2 regions of the Peteryoungia algae genome follow, and region 1 is predicted to be linked to the other one. Evidence: predicted binding sites of a transcription regulator. Region 1 holds the regulator's gene; the other holds the start of a gene.

Region 1 (8,027 bases):
TTGTCGTGTCGAACCAGGCAGCGAGCGTCGCGTCGTCGGGTGCCTTGACCGGCTCTATATTGGCATTGGTCAGCAGCAGATAATTGATGTCACGGTTCTCGTAACGATAGGACTTGATCGCATCGATGAGCACCTTGGGAGCGACGAAGCCGTCCGCAGTGGCATCGACGATCTGGCTGCGGATCGCGACCTTGGAGCGTTCCTGGATGTAGTCGTCTTCACGCAGGCCCGCACTGCGCAGGCGAGAGGAGAACAGGCCACGGTCGAAGCTGCCGGCTGCATTCTTGAAGGCCGGATCATCGGCGATCAGCTGCGCCAGTCGATCCTGCGAAAGCCCGAGGTTCATGTCTGTGGCGAGCTGATCGAGGGCTGCGCCGGCTGCGAGCTGCGAAAACACCTGTGCCTCGATGCCGAAGGCTCGCGCCTGCTCGGTGGTGAGCTGCATGCCGAACCGGCTGCTCATGTCCGACACCTGCCGCTGATAGGCGAAGGCAAAGTCGCTCGACGAAACCGTCTGGTCTCCGACGGCGACAACGGTATCGGACGTGTTGCTGAACAGCGATGCCGATACGCCCCAGACGCCGAAGGAGGCGACGAGCAGGACAAGCAGGATCTTGGCGAACAGGGTTTGGGAAGCTTTTCTCAAGACGACGAGCATCGGGACGCATGAACCTCATTGTAATTCTTCGTGTGGGACGAAGCAGGTTGACTTCCTTAGAACAAAGCTCTCGGGAAATGAAGGCATCAGGGTGCGAAATGCGCAGCCATCACGCGGAGTTTGACCGCTTTGGGCCCGCCGGACAGACAATCAGCCAACCGAAACGAAAAAAGGCCGGACAGAGCCGGCCTTCTTGATCGCGATGATAACGGGCGCCTCAGCGTTCCGAAAGTGCCTTGTAGTCCCGCTGCGGCTCACCGGTATAGAGCTGGCGCGGGCGACCGATGCGCTGCTGCGGATCTTCGATCATCTCGTTCCACTGCGCGATCCAGCCGACGGTGCGGGCGAGCGCAAACAGAACGGTGAACATGGTCGTCGGGAATCCGAGCGCACGCAGCGTGATGCCCGAGTAGAAGTCGACGTTCGGGTAGAGCTTCTTCTCGATGAAATAGGGATCGTTGAGCGCGATCTTCTCGAGTTCGAGCGCGACCTTCATCAGCGGATCGTCGGCATGGCCGGTGGCTTCGAGGACCTCGTACATGGTCTTCTGCATGATCTTGGCGCGCGGATCGTAGTTCTTGTAGACCCGGTGGCCGAAGCCCATGAGCCGGAACGGATCATTCTTGTCTTTGGCCTTGGCGATGTATTCGGGAATGCGGTCGACCGAGCCGATTTCCATCAGCATGTTGAGGGCCGCCTCGTTGGCGCCGCCATGGGCTGGGCCCCAGAGGCAGGCGATGCCGGCCGCGATGCAGGCGAACGGATTGGCGCCCGAGGAACCGGCCAGACGCACGGTCGAGGTCGAGGCATTCTGCTCATGATCGGCATGCAGGATGAAGATGCGGTCCATGGCACGGGCCAGAACCGGATTCGCCTGGTATTCTTCGCAGGGTACGGCAAAGCACATGCGCAGGAAGTTCGACGCATAATCGAGGTCGTTCTTCGGATACACGAAAGGCTGGCCGATGTGATATTTGTAGGCCATGGCCGCAATTGTCGGCATCTTGGCGATCATGCGCAGCGAGGCGACCATCCGCTGGTGCGGATCGGTGATGTCGGTCGAGTCGTGATAGAAGGCGGAGAGCGCACCGACCGTGCCGACCATGACGGCCATCGGATGGGCGTCGCGGCGATAGCCGGAGAAGAACTTGCTCATCTGCTCGTGCACCATCGTGTGATGCGTGACGCGATAATCGAAGTCCTTCTTCTGCGCTGCCGTCGGCAGTTCGCCGTAGAGAAGAAGGTAGCAGACTTCCAGGAAGTCGCCCTTTTCGGCAAGCTGCTCGATGGGATAACCGCGATGCAGAAGCGTGCCTTCGTCGCCGTCGATATAGGTGATCTTGGATTCGCAGGATGCCGTGGACGTGAAGCCCGGATCGTAGGTGAACGTGCCCGTGTGCTTGTAAAGGGCGGCGATGTCGATGACGTCAGGGCCGATCGTGCCGGCCTTGACGCTCAGGTCGACCGTCTTGTCCCCAAGTTGCAAAGAAGCGCTTTTGTCCGTCATGCTGATCCTCCGGTATTGGCGGGAAGGCGTCTCGAAAAAGCCGCCATCGGTTAAGCGTGTTGATGTTAGCTATATGATACCGAAGTTAATGCCAAGCTATCCAAAGGGCAAATTGTGCATCGCGAAATCGGCAACAATCGAACCGATCGGTTCTTGTCGTTTGCGGCTCGGATAGGCGGCAGAATCACCAGGCTCTGCAAGCTTTGATTGTTTTTCGTTTTGCCTTATCTTGGCCTTGGATGGTGTGGATCCGGCCGAGCGAGCGCAATGGTCGAAGTGGCGGAAAAACAGGGGGAACCAGACATTCGATCCGGTCTGCTGCCGGCTCGTCGCCCTGTGCTTCATCCGCCTTCCTGGTCCACCGCAACTCGTCGGACAGCCTCCGGTTTCCACCTTTCGATTTCAACCGTTTTGCGTCGCGTCCGCGACTATGTTCGCGAGCGCCTCATGGAGGAGATCAGTTACGGGCATTTCTTCCACTTTGTCCCGGTGTGCCTCGGTGCCGGCGCTGCAATCTGGTTTTCTTTGTCGAGTCCACCCTTGGCGCCGGTCCTTGCTCCGCTTGTGCTTGCTCTCCTGTTTGCGCTGTCGCGATCGGCGCGGGACACGGCGTCAAATCTGATTCTCTGGAGCGCCTGCCTTGCTGTCGTCGGCATGCTGCTTGCGGAGTGGGAGGCGAGGCGCGTTTCGACCGTCATCATCGACCAGCCGCTCGTCACCACCGTGACTGGTATCGTCGAGCGCAGGGAGCAAGGCGCGGCCGGCGAGTGGCGCTATACGCTGAGGCTGACGGGGACGGTGGAGCCTACCGTGCGGCGGCCGCCTGAAAGGGTCACTCTGCTGGCACGCAGCAAACATGCACCGGCTGCGATCGGCGACTGGCTCAGCGGGCGGGCGCGGCTCTCGCCACCGTCGGGTCCCGCCTTGCCCGGTCTGAACGACTTTGCCTTTCAAAGCTATTTCTCCGGCATCGGCGCTGTCGGTTTCTTTCTCGGTCCGCCTCAGGCGAAACTGGCCGGAGAGGATAATGGAGCCGGGTTGGTCGCGCGCTTCGATGCGGCATTGTTCTCCCTGCGGGACCGGATCTCGAATCGCATCCGCTCCGTCATTCCAGGCGATCCTGGCGCCTTTGCCGCCTCGATCATCACGGGAGAGCGTCGCTCCATGTCGACCGCGGCGACCGAGGCGCTTCGGGCTTCGGGCCTTGCCCATATCACCGCAATCTCGGGTCTCAACATGGCCCTCGCCGCCGGCATATTTTTCGTCGGCCTGCGCGGTCTGCTCAGCCTCGTGCCGGCGCTGGCCGAGCGATATCCGATCAAGAAGATCGCGGCTGCGGGCGCGTTGATTGCCACGACCGGCTATGTGCTCATTTCCGGCTATCAGGTCTCTGCGCTGCGTGCCTATCTGATGACCGCCATCATGCTGGCTGCAGTTCTCTTCGACCGTCCGGCCGTCAGCCTGCGCAACCTGGCCCTGGCTGCAACAGCCATTCTTGTCGTACAGCCTTCAGCTGTGATGGGGCCGAGTTTCCAGATGTCCTTTGCGGCCACTGCAGGCCTGATCGCCGGCTATGCCGGCTGGCGCTCCAGGCCACGGGCCATGCTGCCGCCGATGCGGTCACTCGGCCTGCGCGTTGCTGCGGGCGGCGGAAAACTCATCGGCGGTACTCTGGCGACATCCCTGATCGGCGGACTGGCCACCGCAATCTTTGCCATCACCCATTTTCACCGCCTGTCGACCCATGGACTTGAAGCCAACCTCGCCGCCATGCCGCTGATTTCGCTGGTGGTCATGCCGGCAGGCTTCATTGCCATGCTGCTCATGCCCTTCGGCCTTGATGCACCCTTCTTCTGGATCATGGGGCAGGGGCTCGAACTGGTTCTGCATGTCGCCTACATGGTTGCCGGCTGGGGTGGAGGTTACGTCTTTCCGCGCCTACCCGGCTGGTTCATGCTCGGAACGATCACCGGCATGCTCCTGCTGACGCTGTTTCGCAGCAGTCTCAGACATGCAGGAACCGTCCTGATCGCGGTGACGCTCGTTGCGACATGGCTTGGGCCGAGACAGGAACCCGGTGAACTGATGATCAGCGAGGATGCGAGACTAGTGGCGCTCTGGAGCGGTGACGGCGCCGCACGGACCCTCGCTATCAACCGAACTCGGCCGCCGGCCTTCATCTTCGATCAATGGCGACCGGTGCTGGATGTCGAGACGACGATGCCGCCCCAAATGCTTACGATTGGCGAATTGCCAGCGCCACCTGACTGGCGAACCGGAGAGACCTGGAGCGCAGCGCAGCGATCGGCTGCTGCAACGCTTCTCGATCAATTGACCAAATCTGCCAGGATGGACCGGTTCACCTGCATCAAGCAGGCCTGTGTCGCCCGGATGGACACGGGGAAATTGCTGATGACCCTCGACCGTCCCGACCTGGTCGGGGTTGGCTGCGACCTTGCCGATGTCGTCGTTCTGGCGGCTCGCACGCGATTGACCGCCTGCCGCTCGGGTGCGGCGCTTCTGTCGCAAAGCAGCCTCAGGGCCACCGGCGCTGTCGAAATTTCCGGCCTTGCAGACGCGCCGCAGCACCTGGTGATCAGAACATCTTTCGAGGGGAAGCCGAGACCGTGGACGCAACACCGCCTCTACGACTGGCGCACGGCATCGGCGGCAGACGAACACACCATCCCCCAAGCATCAGAAAGCCGGACAACGGCGCAACAACTGTCGCCGACAGCTGACGCTCAGTGATACCGGCGGATGAGGCCGACCAGCTTGCCCTGGATCTTGACCCGATCCGGCGGGAAGATTCGCGTTTCATAGGCCGGATTGGCGGCCTCCAGCGCGATCGACGCGCCACGCCGGCGGAACCGCTTCAATGTTGCTTCCTCGTCGTCGACGAGCGCCACGATGATGTCCCCCGGATTGGCGTTGGACGCATTGCGGATGATGACGGTATCACCGTCGAGGATCCCGGCTTCGATCATCGAATCGCCCTTCACCTCGAGGGCGTAGTGATCACCGGAGCCGATCATCTCGGCCGGCACGGTAATGTCATGCGTATTGTTCTGGATTGCAGAGATCGGTACGCCAGCCGCGATACGGCCCATGACGGGAACCGAGATGGAAGAACTCCTGTCTTCAACCGGCTGCTTGGTGAGTGTTGGCGCTGGCGGTGCCTTGCCAAGACTGCCTTCGATCACGCTCGGGGCAAAACCGCGACGGGGCTGCATGCTCGGAGAATAGGCTTCCGGCAGTTTGATAACCTCAAGGGCGCGAGCTCGATTCGGCAACCGGCGGATGAAGCCGCGTTCCTCGAGCGCCGTGATCAGCCGATGGATGCCGGATTTCGATGCGAGATCCAGCGCGTCCTTCATCTCGTCGAAGGAAGGCGGGACGCCCGATTCTTTCATCCGCTCGTGGATGAAGAGAAGCAGTTCCTGTTGCTTGCGCGTCAGCATATGCGGTGCCCCTAAGGTGAAACAAATACAGAACAGACACTATCTGTTCCATTTGTGTTCCGCAAGGGGATAAATTTTCGTGAAGAGCCGGTGAGAAAATGCGATGGCCTGATGTGCAGGTCTTGAAACAGTCCGATTTTGTACCGCTGCAATGCAAAGAGCGGATACTTTCAAAGCCCAGCGGACCTTTCTCGGGGAATAAGACGAATGCTCAAGGACATTGAAAATCTCGTTTTGGGGAAGACGCAAGCCGATCTGTCTTCTGCGGAAAAGAAGGTGCTGAAGCGGGCTCGGGAGCGCCGCACGGTTTCGACCAACGCCGGCGAGGAATTCCTGGCCCATGCGACCGTCGGTCAACGATTGGCAGACGGCATTGCGAGGGTGGGTGGCTCCTGGGGCTTCATCATCGCCTTCATGGTGCTCTTCGTAGCCTGGGTGGTTCTCAACACCGTGGTTCTGGCGACCCGCTCCCTCGACCCTTATCCGTTCATCTTCCTCAACCTTCTCCTGTCCATGCTGGCCGCGATCCAGGCCCCGATCATCATGATGAGCCAGAACCGCCAGGCCGAGCGCGATCGGTTCATGGCGGCAAAGGATTATGAGATCAACCTCAAGGCAGAGATCGAGGTTTTGGCCCTTCATCACAAGATCGACGAACAGGTACTCAAGGAATTGCGCGAAGCGCGGCAGCAAATCGACGCATTGCGCCAGACGCTCGAAACCCTTTCAATCCAGCCGCGCAATTCCCAAATCTGACGCAGAACTCGAGAGAAATATGTCCAATCCCATCACGTCCCCCCGCGCCATCGATCATCTCGTCCTCCCGGTCGTGGATCTCGAAACCTCCCGCGATCGGATGAGCCGCCTCGGCTTCACGGTTGCGGCCGATGCCCGCCATCCATTTGGGACCGAGAACGCCTGCGTCTTTTTTGCAGATGATACCTATCTGGAGCCCCTGGCCGTCGGCAGCCGAGAAGGCTGCCTTGAGGCTGCACGCATCGGCAATGTGTTTGTCGCACGCGATCTCGCCTTCCGCTTTCGCCGTGGCGAAGGCCTCTCGGCCATCGTCGTGAAGACGGACGATGCAACTGCAGATGATAGACGGTATCGCGATGAGGGACAGAGCGGCGGGCCCGTTCTCGAATTTTCGCGGCAGTTCCGATTCCCTGATGGGCGATCGGCGGAGGGGGCTTTCCGGCTCGCCTTTGCAGCCGACCTGCGTTCGCCTGATTTCTTCGGCTTCGCCTGTGAACGCGTAAATCCGATACCGGCGGATCGCGGTGACTTGGTCGTGCACGCCAATGGTGCCGCCGGTCTTCGGCGAATCGTCCTGGTCGAGGAAAATCCGAGTGATTTCCAGTATCTGCTGGAAATGGTGCTCGATCAGCGCGACGTCACGGCGCATTCCTTCGGCATGGCGATCGAGGCATCCAATGCCTCGGTTGACGTCCTGACCTCCGAAGGGTGTTCGGCCCATTACGGTCTGGATTCCAGGCATCTGGAACGCGGTCTCCTGGGCGCGGCCGTGGTGGTCGCCGTCGCCGATCTCGGCGTGACAGAAGCCTGCCTCGCTGCTAATGGCGTCGGCTATCACAAAACGGGCGCGCGGCTGGTTGTCGCGCCGGAAAAGGGCCAGGGCGTCACCTTTGCCTTCGAGGAGTTGAAATGAGCATTTCTCCCAATTCGGAAGTCGTGGTTGGCGAAGGCGCCGGCAAGGCTGTCTTCTCACAAAAAATCCGCTTCGCCTTGATCGCCGGCCCCTGCCAGATGGAAAGCCGTGACCATGCCTTCATGATCGCGGGGCAACTCGTCGAGTTGTGCCGCGAACTCGGGCTCGGGCTCGTCTACAAATCCTCTTACGACAAGGCGAACCGCACCTCGTTGTCTGCCGAGCGCGGCATCGGCCTGGAAACGGCGATGGAAGTCTTTGCCGACATCAAGAAGGAATTCGGTGTGCCCGTCCTCACCGACATCCACACGGAAGAGCAGTGCGCGGCCGTCGCGCCGACTGTGGATGTCCTGCAGATCCCCGCCTTCCTCTGCCGGCAGACGGATCTGCTTGTTGCCGCCGCCAAGACCGGCCGCGCGATCAATGTGAAGAAGGGACAGTTCCTGGCCCCTTGGGACATGAAGAACGTGCTGAACAAGATCACCGGTTCCGGCAATCCGAACGTGCTGCTTTGCGAACGCGGCGCGTCCTTCGGCTACAATACGCTCGTCTCCGACATGCGCTCGCTGCCGATCATGGCGGCCATGGGCGCGCCTGTCGTTTTCGATGCCACCCATTCGGTGCAGCAGCCGGGCGGGCAGGGTGGTTCCTCCGGTGGCCAGCGTGAATTCGTCGAGACGTTGGCTCGCGCAGCCGTCGCTGTCGGCGTCGGTGGGCTCTTTATCGAGACTC
Region 2 (8,027 bases), 1.6 Mb from region 1:
TATCGGTGTGGCAATGATCGAAAGCCTGGAAGCACAGGGCAAGATCGTGGCCGGCAAGACGGTTCTCATCGAGCCGACTTCGGGCAATACCGGCATTGCTCTTGCCTTCGCGGCAGCCGCCAAGGGTTATCGCCTGATCTTGACCATGCCCGAGACCATGTCGATCGAGCGCCGCAAGATGCTGGCGCTTCTCGGGGCGGAACTCGTGCTGACAGAAGGTGCCAAGGGCATGAAGGGCGCGATCGCGAAGGCCCAGGAACTGGCTGATGCGACGCCTGACGCCGTAATCCCGCAGCAGTTCGAAAACCCGGCCAATCCGGAGATCCACCGCAAGACCACCGCCGAGGAAATCTGGAACGATACCGAAGGCACGATCGACTTCCTGGTGTCCGGCATCGGTACAGGCGGCACGATCACCGGCACGGGGCAGGTGCTGAAGAGCCGCAAGCCAGGGGTCAAGATCATCGCGGTGGAGCCTGCCGACAGCCCGGTTCTTTCCGGCGGCAATCCCGGCCCCCACAAGATCCAAGGCATCGGCGCCGGGTTTGCGCCTGCTATCCTCGACAGGGAAGTCTATGACGAAGTCATCACCGTCACCAATGACGAAGCCTTTGAAAATGCCCGCCTCGTCGCCCGGCTCGAAGGCGTTCCGGTCGGCATTTCCTCCGGCGCTGCGTTGACTGCCGCGATCCAGCTCGGCCAGCGGGAGGAGAATGCCGGCAAGACAATCGTCGTGATCATCCCGTCCTTCGCCGAACGTTATCTTTCGACCGCCCTCTTCGCCGGTCTCGGCGAGTGAACCATCCGCGGAAGCGCCGGCTCGGGACCGGCGCTTCCGCAAGCATTGCGGCGGGTCACATCCCCGGCTAGTTTGCCTCCGACAATCTGACTGCATCCCCAGGGGGCCCATGCGCGCACTTCTTCATCGCCTCCCTGCCTTCGCCTCGGTGCAGGAGCGACATTCCCCCAGCGGCCTCGTCGCCACCTATGTGGCGAGCCTCATCGTCTTCGTTATCGCCCTTGCCATCAGGGCATGGTTCGATCCCGTCCTGCCCGCCGGATTTCCCTTCCTGACATTCTTCCCGGCCGTCATCATTTGCGGCTTCGTCTTCGGGCTGAGGCAAGGCCTGATGGTGGCGGCACTATCCGGCATTTCGGCCTGGTATTTCTTCATCAGCCCCGGACGGTTCGATTTTTCCATGGGGACGCTTCTCGCCATGGGGCTCTACCTGTTTGTGGTGGCGACCGACCTGACACTGATCTATCTCGTCACGAGGGCCTATCGCCAGGAGATGACCACGCGCGAGGAGATCCAGCGGCTTGCCGAACAGCAGGAGGTGATGGCGCAGGAGCTGGACCATCGGCTCAAGAACATCTTCGCCACCATCAACGCGATCATTAGCCTCTCGCTCAAGAACGCCTCCAGCGCCGACGAGCTCGCCGCGCGGCTGCGCGACCGGCTGACCGCGCTTGGCCGGTCCAACCTTTTGTTGCGAGGCTTGCGCGAAGGCGAAGACGCATCGCTGCAAAGCGTCGTCTTCCAGGCGCTCGAACCCTTCGCCATTGTCGGCACGCCGCGCTTTTCCGCCAGCGGACCGCGCGTCCCGATCGGCGGCCAGACCGTTGTCGTGCTCAGTCTCATCCTGCACGAACTCGGAACGAATGCCGCGAAATATGGGGCACTCAGCGTGCAGGGCGGCCACGTCGCCCTCGACTGGTCGGTCGAGACACATGCAGAACCGGCCGAGCAACTGGTGATCACCTGGCGCGAGAGCGGCGGACCGGTCCCCTCCCCACCCCTGGCCGGCGGCGGCGGCTTCGGCTCGACGCTGATGAAACGCGTCATTGCCGGCGTGCGCGGACAGACCGAAATCACCTATCCGGAAACGGGTGCGGTGATCCGGATGATGCTGCCGGTCGACATGTTGCGCCCGACAGAAGGGCCGCCCGCCGAGCATTGAGGCTCTATCGCCGTCCTGCCCGGCCTCCACATCAGGCTGCCGTTGCAAGCCTCTCGGACGCGATGCGGTAGGAGATCGCTTCGGCCAGGTGAATGCGCCCCAGGATTTCAGCGCCGTCGAGGTCGGCAAGCGTCCGGGCGACCTTCAGCACTCTGTGGTATCCACGCGCCGAGAAGCGGAACTTGTCGGCCGCATCACGCAAGAGCTGGAGGCCCGAGGCATCCGGTTCGGCCAGCGTTTCGATCAAGGCCGTCGAGCAGCGGGCATTGGTGCTGACTGCGAGACCAAGCCTTTCGAAACGATCCCGCTGCCGGGCGCGGGCCGCAGCGACGCGCCTGGCCACCTCTACGCTGCTTTCGGCCGTCCGCGGCCGGATCAAATCGCTGGCAGAGACCGCGGGAACGTCGATGCGGATATCGATGCGGTCCATCAATGGTCCGGAAATGCGGCCCTGATATTCTGTCTGACAGCGGATCCCGCGGGCGCAGACATGACCGGGCTCCCCCGCCATGCCGCAGCGGCAGGGATTCATCGCGGCGACCAGCTGGAAATCGGAGGGATAGGAGACGCGGTGGTTGGCGCGGGCGATGATGCATGCGCCATTCTCGAGCGGCTGGCGCAAGGCATCGAGCACCGGCGGCGCAAATTCCGGCAGTTCGTCGAGGAACAGGATGCCGTGATGGGCGAGCGAGGCTTCACCGGGCTTTGCCCGCAGGCCGCCTCCGACAAGGGCTGCCATGGTGGCCGAGTGATGCGGCGTGCGGAACGGCCGCCGATCGGAGAGCTTGCCGCCGGAGAGCTGGCCGGCAATGGAATGGATCATAGACACTTCGAGCAGTTCGGACGGCGACAGCGGCGGGAGGATGGAGGGCAGACGCGCCGCCAGCATCGACTTTCCCGAACCGGGCGGGCCGACGAAAAGCAGATTGTGACCGCCGGCAGCGGCCACTTCCAGCGCGCGCTTGGCGCTTTCCTGCCCCTTGATGTCGGCGAGATCAGGCAGATTGGCGGCGGGTGCCCGCACCGAAGGCTCCGGTCGGGTGAGCACCTGCGTCCCCCGGAAATGATTGGCGAGCGCGATCAGGCTGCGCGGGGCGAGGATATCGACCTCGCTGCCGGCCCAGGCCGCTTCCGCGCCGCTGTCGGCCGGGCAGATCAGCCCCTTGTCCATGGCATTGGCACTGATCGCTGCCGGCAATGCGCCGGCGATCGGGGCGATGGTGCCATCCAGGTTCAGCTCGCCGATAACCAGGAAGCCTGATAGCGCGTCCCCGGGGATCGCGCCGAGTGCGGCCATGAGGCCGAGCGCGATGGGCAAGTCGAAATGCGAGCCTTCCTTGGGAAGGTCCGCCGGCGCCAGATTGACCGTCACCCGCTTGGCCGGCAGTGCCAGACCGGAAGCGTGCAGCGCCGCCTGGACGCGCTCGCGGCTCTCGGCCACCGCCTTGTCGGGCAGACCGACGATCTGCATGCCCGTCTTGCCGGGCGCGACCATGACCTGAACCTCGACAGGCACGCCCTCAATGCCCTGGAATGCAACCGTACTGATACGCGCTACCATTGCCCGCCCTCGCCGATCGACCTGAAACCGCCGGTGCAACTTCATATTGCGTGTGGCGACAGGAACAATCTCGCATAGGAGGCGACGACACGCAAGAACATTTGCGGAACATTCGCATCTTCAGATAGCGTGAGGTTGCACCCGTCGGGGCAATCCGGACAGGCCTGGAACTTCCAGCGGGGTTTCAGTCGGTTAGGTGCGCTTGCGCTCGATTGCATCCCAGAGAAGGGCCGCTATGTCGGCGCCGCCGAACTTCTTCACTTCGCGGATGCCGGTTGGCGATGTGACGTTGATCTCGGTCATGTAGTCGCCGATGACGTCGATGCCCACGAGCAGGAAGCCGCGTTCACGCAGGGCCGGCCCGATGCGGGCGCAGATTTCCCGCTCGCGCGCCGTCAGTTCGGTCGGCTCCGGTCTTCCGCCGGCATGCATATTGGACCGGGCGTCGTGTTCGGCGGGCACCCGGTTAATTGCGCCAACCGGCTCGCCATCAACGAGGATGATGCGCTTGTCGCCCTTGCGGACGGCCGGCAGATAGCCCTGAGCGATGAACGGCTCGCGGAACATCTGGCCGAACATTTCCATCAGCGAGGAGAAATTGCGGTCGTCGCGCGTCGAGTGGAAGACGCCGGCGCCGCCATTGCCGTAAAGCGGCTTCAGGATGATATCGCCCTGCTCCTCGCGGAAGCGGGCGATCTCGGCCGGATCCTTCGTGATCAATGTCGGCGGCATCAGGTCAGCGAACTCGGTGACGAAGATCTTTTCCGGCGAATTGCGCACCCAGGCCGGATCGTTGACGACGAGCGTTTGGGGGTGGATGCGCTCGAGCAGGTGGGTGGCGGTGATATAGGCCATGTCGAAAGGCGGATCCTGGCGCAACAGCACCACGTCCATGGACGAGAGATCCACCCGCTCGGCGGCGCCGAGCGTGAAGTGGTCGCCCTTGACGTCGCGCAGTTCCATCGGCTCGACGGTCGCATAAACCTTGCCGTCGCGCATCGACAGGCGCTCCGGCGTGTAGTGGAAAAGCTTGTAGCCGCGCGCCTGCGCTTCCAGGCTCATGGCGAAGGTGGAGTCGCCCGCGATGTTGATCGTGGATACATGGTCCATCTGGACCGCGACATTGGTAATCTTCGCCATGGGGTCTGTCTCCGTTCGGAAAGTCTCGGAGATTTAGGCCGTGCGGCGGGGGATAGCAACGCCGCGCCGCCTCAATTTTGCTGAACGAGGTTTCAGGTCAGAGTGCGGAATACTTGCCACGCCTCAGCGCGTTGCGGATCCGGTAGAGCGTGGCGAGCGGTCCGGGGAAGGGTTTTCGCAGGAAGGCAACCTTGCGGACGTAATTGTCGACCCGCCACGTCGACCAGGTACCCTGGCGGAAGTAAGCGATGTCGCCTGCCCTCAGCATGCGCTGGCTTCCGTCCTCGCCGGTGACATGCACTTCGCCTTCCTGGATGACCACTGTTTCGTCCCAGCCGAAGAACCAGCGGAACTCGCCAGCTGTGCAATCCCAGACGGCCGTCAGGCTCGCCTCGTCGGTGCTTTGCGAATGCTCCCCGATACGCGCGAGCGGCGTGCCGCGAATGATCCAGTCCGCGTTGATGGGCGCTGCCTTGAGCGCCAGGTGATCACCATTGGCGGCGACCACAGGCGCCTGCTCATCCATACGGCGGTGCGGCGCCATCAGTGCAGCACTCGCCATTCCCGCCAAAAGAAGCTTCAAAGCCATGTTTTCCCCCTCTCAAATCGCAGGGGACGCTACCAGCAAGCTCCTAAGTTCACGTGAGCCCGATTGTTAAAATGCGCGCGATCGGCTCAGGCAAAAGCCTGGCTGCGCTCGGCGGACGCAGTCGTCGAGACCGCGTCGCGCGAACCGGGCTCCAGGCGCCGGCCGGTATCGGCTGCGAAGAAATGCAGCCGGTCCGGTGCGATGCGCAAGGGAAGCCTGGCCGCGAGCGGGACGCTCGAGCCGACGACCGCGGTGAGATGTTGTTCGCCGATCAGACCATGCACGAGCCGCTGGGCGCCGAGTTCCTCGACATAATCGATGGCAAGGTCGAACATCACCTCGCCCTCGCCTGCGAGGACCAGATCCTCTGCCCTCAGACCCACACGGACATCGCCCCGCGGCCAGACACCGTTCAAGGCGATCTGCTCGTCCCCGATGGTGAGTTCAGAGCCTTCGATCCGCCCATGGACGAGGTTCATAGCCGGGGAGCCGATGAAGCTCGCGACAAAGGTCGAGGCCGGACGGTTGTAGACCTCAAGCGGCGTGCCGATCTGCTCGATCCGGCCACTGTTCAGCACCACCAGGCGGTCTGCGAGTGTCATGGCCTCCAGCTGGTCATGGGTGACGTAGATTGCGGTCGTCTTCAACCGCTTCTGGAGCTTGCGGATTTCGCCGCGCATGGTGACGCGCAGCTTGGCGTCGAGATTGGACAGCGGCTCGTCGAACAGGAAGACGGCGGGTTTGCGCACAATCGCACGGCCCATGGCAACGCGCTGGCGCTGGCCGCCGGAGAGCGCACGCGGCTTGCGGTCGAGATATTTCTCGATCTCCAGCATCTTGGCGGCTTCCGCCACGCGGGCCGCAATTTCCGCCTTTGGCGTGCCCCGGTTCTTCAGGCCGTAGGCAAGGTTGTCGTAGACGGTCATGTGCGGATAGAGCGCATAGTTCTGGAAAACCATGGCGATGTCGCGGTCTGCCGGCTCGACTTCGTTGACCACACGGTCGCCGATCGAGATCGTCCCCTCTGAAATATCCTCAAGCCCCGCGACCATGCGCAGCAGCGTGGACTTGCCGCAGCCGGAGGGGCCGACGAGCACGATGAATTCACCGTCCTCGATCTGGATGCCGACCGTGTCGACGGCCATAGCGCCGCCCTTGTCATAGATCTTGGAGACCCGGTTGATGTCGATGGACGCCATGGTTGGCACTCCCTTTACTTGTCGGTTTCGGTGAGGCCCTTGATGAACCAGCTCTGGAACACCACCACCACGATGACGGGGGGCAGGAGTGCGAGCACGGCCATGGCAAAGGCTTCGTTATAATCGGGGATCTGCGAGCCGACCCAGACCTGCAGGATCTGCTTGATGCCGCGCATCAGGGTGTAGAAGCCCTCGTCGGTGGTCATCAGCATGGGCCAGAGATACTGGTTCCAGCCATAGACGAACATGATGATGAAGACGGCGGCGATCATGGTGCGCGAGAGCGGCAAGAGGATATCGATGAAGAACTTGAAGGGGCCGGCACCATCGATGCGCGCGGCCTCCAGAAGCTCGTCCGGCACGGACTTGAAGAACTGCCGGAAGAAAAAGGTGCCTGTGGCGGAGGCCAGAAGCGGCAGGATGAGGCCCTGATAGCTGTTCAGGAGCGAAAGCTCGCTCATGACCTTGTAGGTCGGCATGATGCGCACTTCGAGCGGCAGGAGCAGCGTGGTGAAGATCAGCCAGAAGGCGAGTGTGGCAAAGCGAAAACGGAAGTAGACGATGGCGTAGGCTGCCAGCATCGACAGCACGATCTTGCCGATGGCAAAGCCAAGGCCCAGGATCAGCGAGTTCATCGCCATGGTGAGACCCGTCACCTGGCCGGTGAAGCCGCCGGACTTGAACAGGACCTTGTCATAGGTCGTGGCGAAATTGTCCCCAACCGAGAGCATCAGGCCGTGCGTGTGGATCTCGGCGGCGGAGTGGGTCGAGGTGGTGAAGGCCACCACCAACGGTCCGAGCATGAAGATGACGCCTGCGGTCAGGATCAGATGGTCGAAGAATTTGGTGCGGTACATGGTGCTCTCCTCAACCGTAATGGACGCGGCGTTCGATGAAGCGGAACTGGATCATGGTCAGGACCAGGACAACCAGCATCAGGATGACCGACTGGGCCGAGGACGAGCCGAGGTCGTTGCCGCGGAAGCCGTCGAGATAGACCTTGTAGACCAGGGTGATCGGGTTGTTGGCCGGCTTGTCCTTCACGATGACGTCGATGACGCCGAAGGTGTCGAAGAGCGAATAGGTCATGTTGATGACCAGCAGGAAGAAGGCGGTCGGCGTGAGCAGCGGCAGGATGACGGTCCAGAAGCGGCGCGTGCCGGACTTGCAGTCGATCGCCGCGGCCTCGCGGATGGAGGCCGGGATGCCCTGAAGGCCGGAGAGAAAGAAGATGAAATTGTAGGGGATCTGGTTCCAGACGGCGACCGCCACCATGGCAAAGGCGGTATCGAAATAATTCAGGCCGACCTTCATGTCCCAACCGAAGAGGGCGGCGAATTTGACGAAGGGACCGATATGCTGGTCGAAGAGCATCATGCCGATCAGGCCTGCGACCGGCGGGGCAATGGCATACACCACGATCAGCAGCGTCTTGTAGGCGGACTGGCCGCGAATGACGGCATCCGCCTTCAGCGCGAGCAGCATGCCGATCGACAAAGCCAGGAAGGTGACGATCAGGCTGTAGGCGATCGTGAAGCGGGCGATCCGCTGGTATTCCGGTGAGGTGAGCGCATCCG

Evidence for each region. Region 1 encodes LexA, which represses DNA repair genes until DNA is damaged. Its sites were predicted from a motif close to TGTTCNNNNTGTGTTCNG; they were not measured.
Region 2: the regulator LexA is predicted to act here: its motif matches at 3,616-3,633, upstream of QTL56_RS17175 (YifB family Mg chelatase-like AAA ATPase).

What each region holds. Positions count from the first base shown of each region.
Region 1 covers NZ_CP128477.1:859,142-867,168, forward strand. Annotated here, with positions in the region: gene QTL56_RS04420 (peptidylprolyl isomerase) at 1-658, opposite strand, end outside; gene gltA (citrate synthase) at 876-2,165, opposite strand; gene QTL56_RS04430 (hypothetical protein) at 2,262-2,510, opposite strand; gene QTL56_RS04435 (ComEC/Rec2 family competence protein) at 2,706-4,916, shown strand; gene lexA (transcriptional repressor LexA) at 4,910-5,626, opposite strand; gene QTL56_RS04445 (DUF1003 domain-containing protein) at 5,834-6,382, shown strand; gene QTL56_RS04450 (VOC family protein) at 6,402-7,295, shown strand; gene kdsA (3-deoxy-8-phosphooctulonate synthase) at 7,292-8,027, shown strand, end outside.
Region 2 covers NZ_CP128477.1:3,619,999-3,628,025, reverse strand. Annotated here, with positions in the region: gene cysK (cysteine synthase A) at 1-799, shown strand, start outside; gene QTL56_RS17180 (HWE histidine kinase domain-containing protein) at 909-1,961, shown strand; gene QTL56_RS17175 (YifB family Mg chelatase-like AAA ATPase) at 1,993-3,522, opposite strand; gene gshB (glutathione synthase) at 3,715-4,662, opposite strand; gene QTL56_RS17165 (cupin domain-containing protein) at 4,760-5,251, opposite strand; gene QTL56_RS17160 (sn-glycerol-3-phosphate import ATP-binding protein UgpC) at 5,338-6,450, opposite strand; gene ugpE (sn-glycerol-3-phosphate ABC transporter permease UgpE) at 6,465-7,307, opposite strand; gene QTL56_RS17150 (ABC transporter permease subunit) at 7,318-8,027, opposite strand, start outside.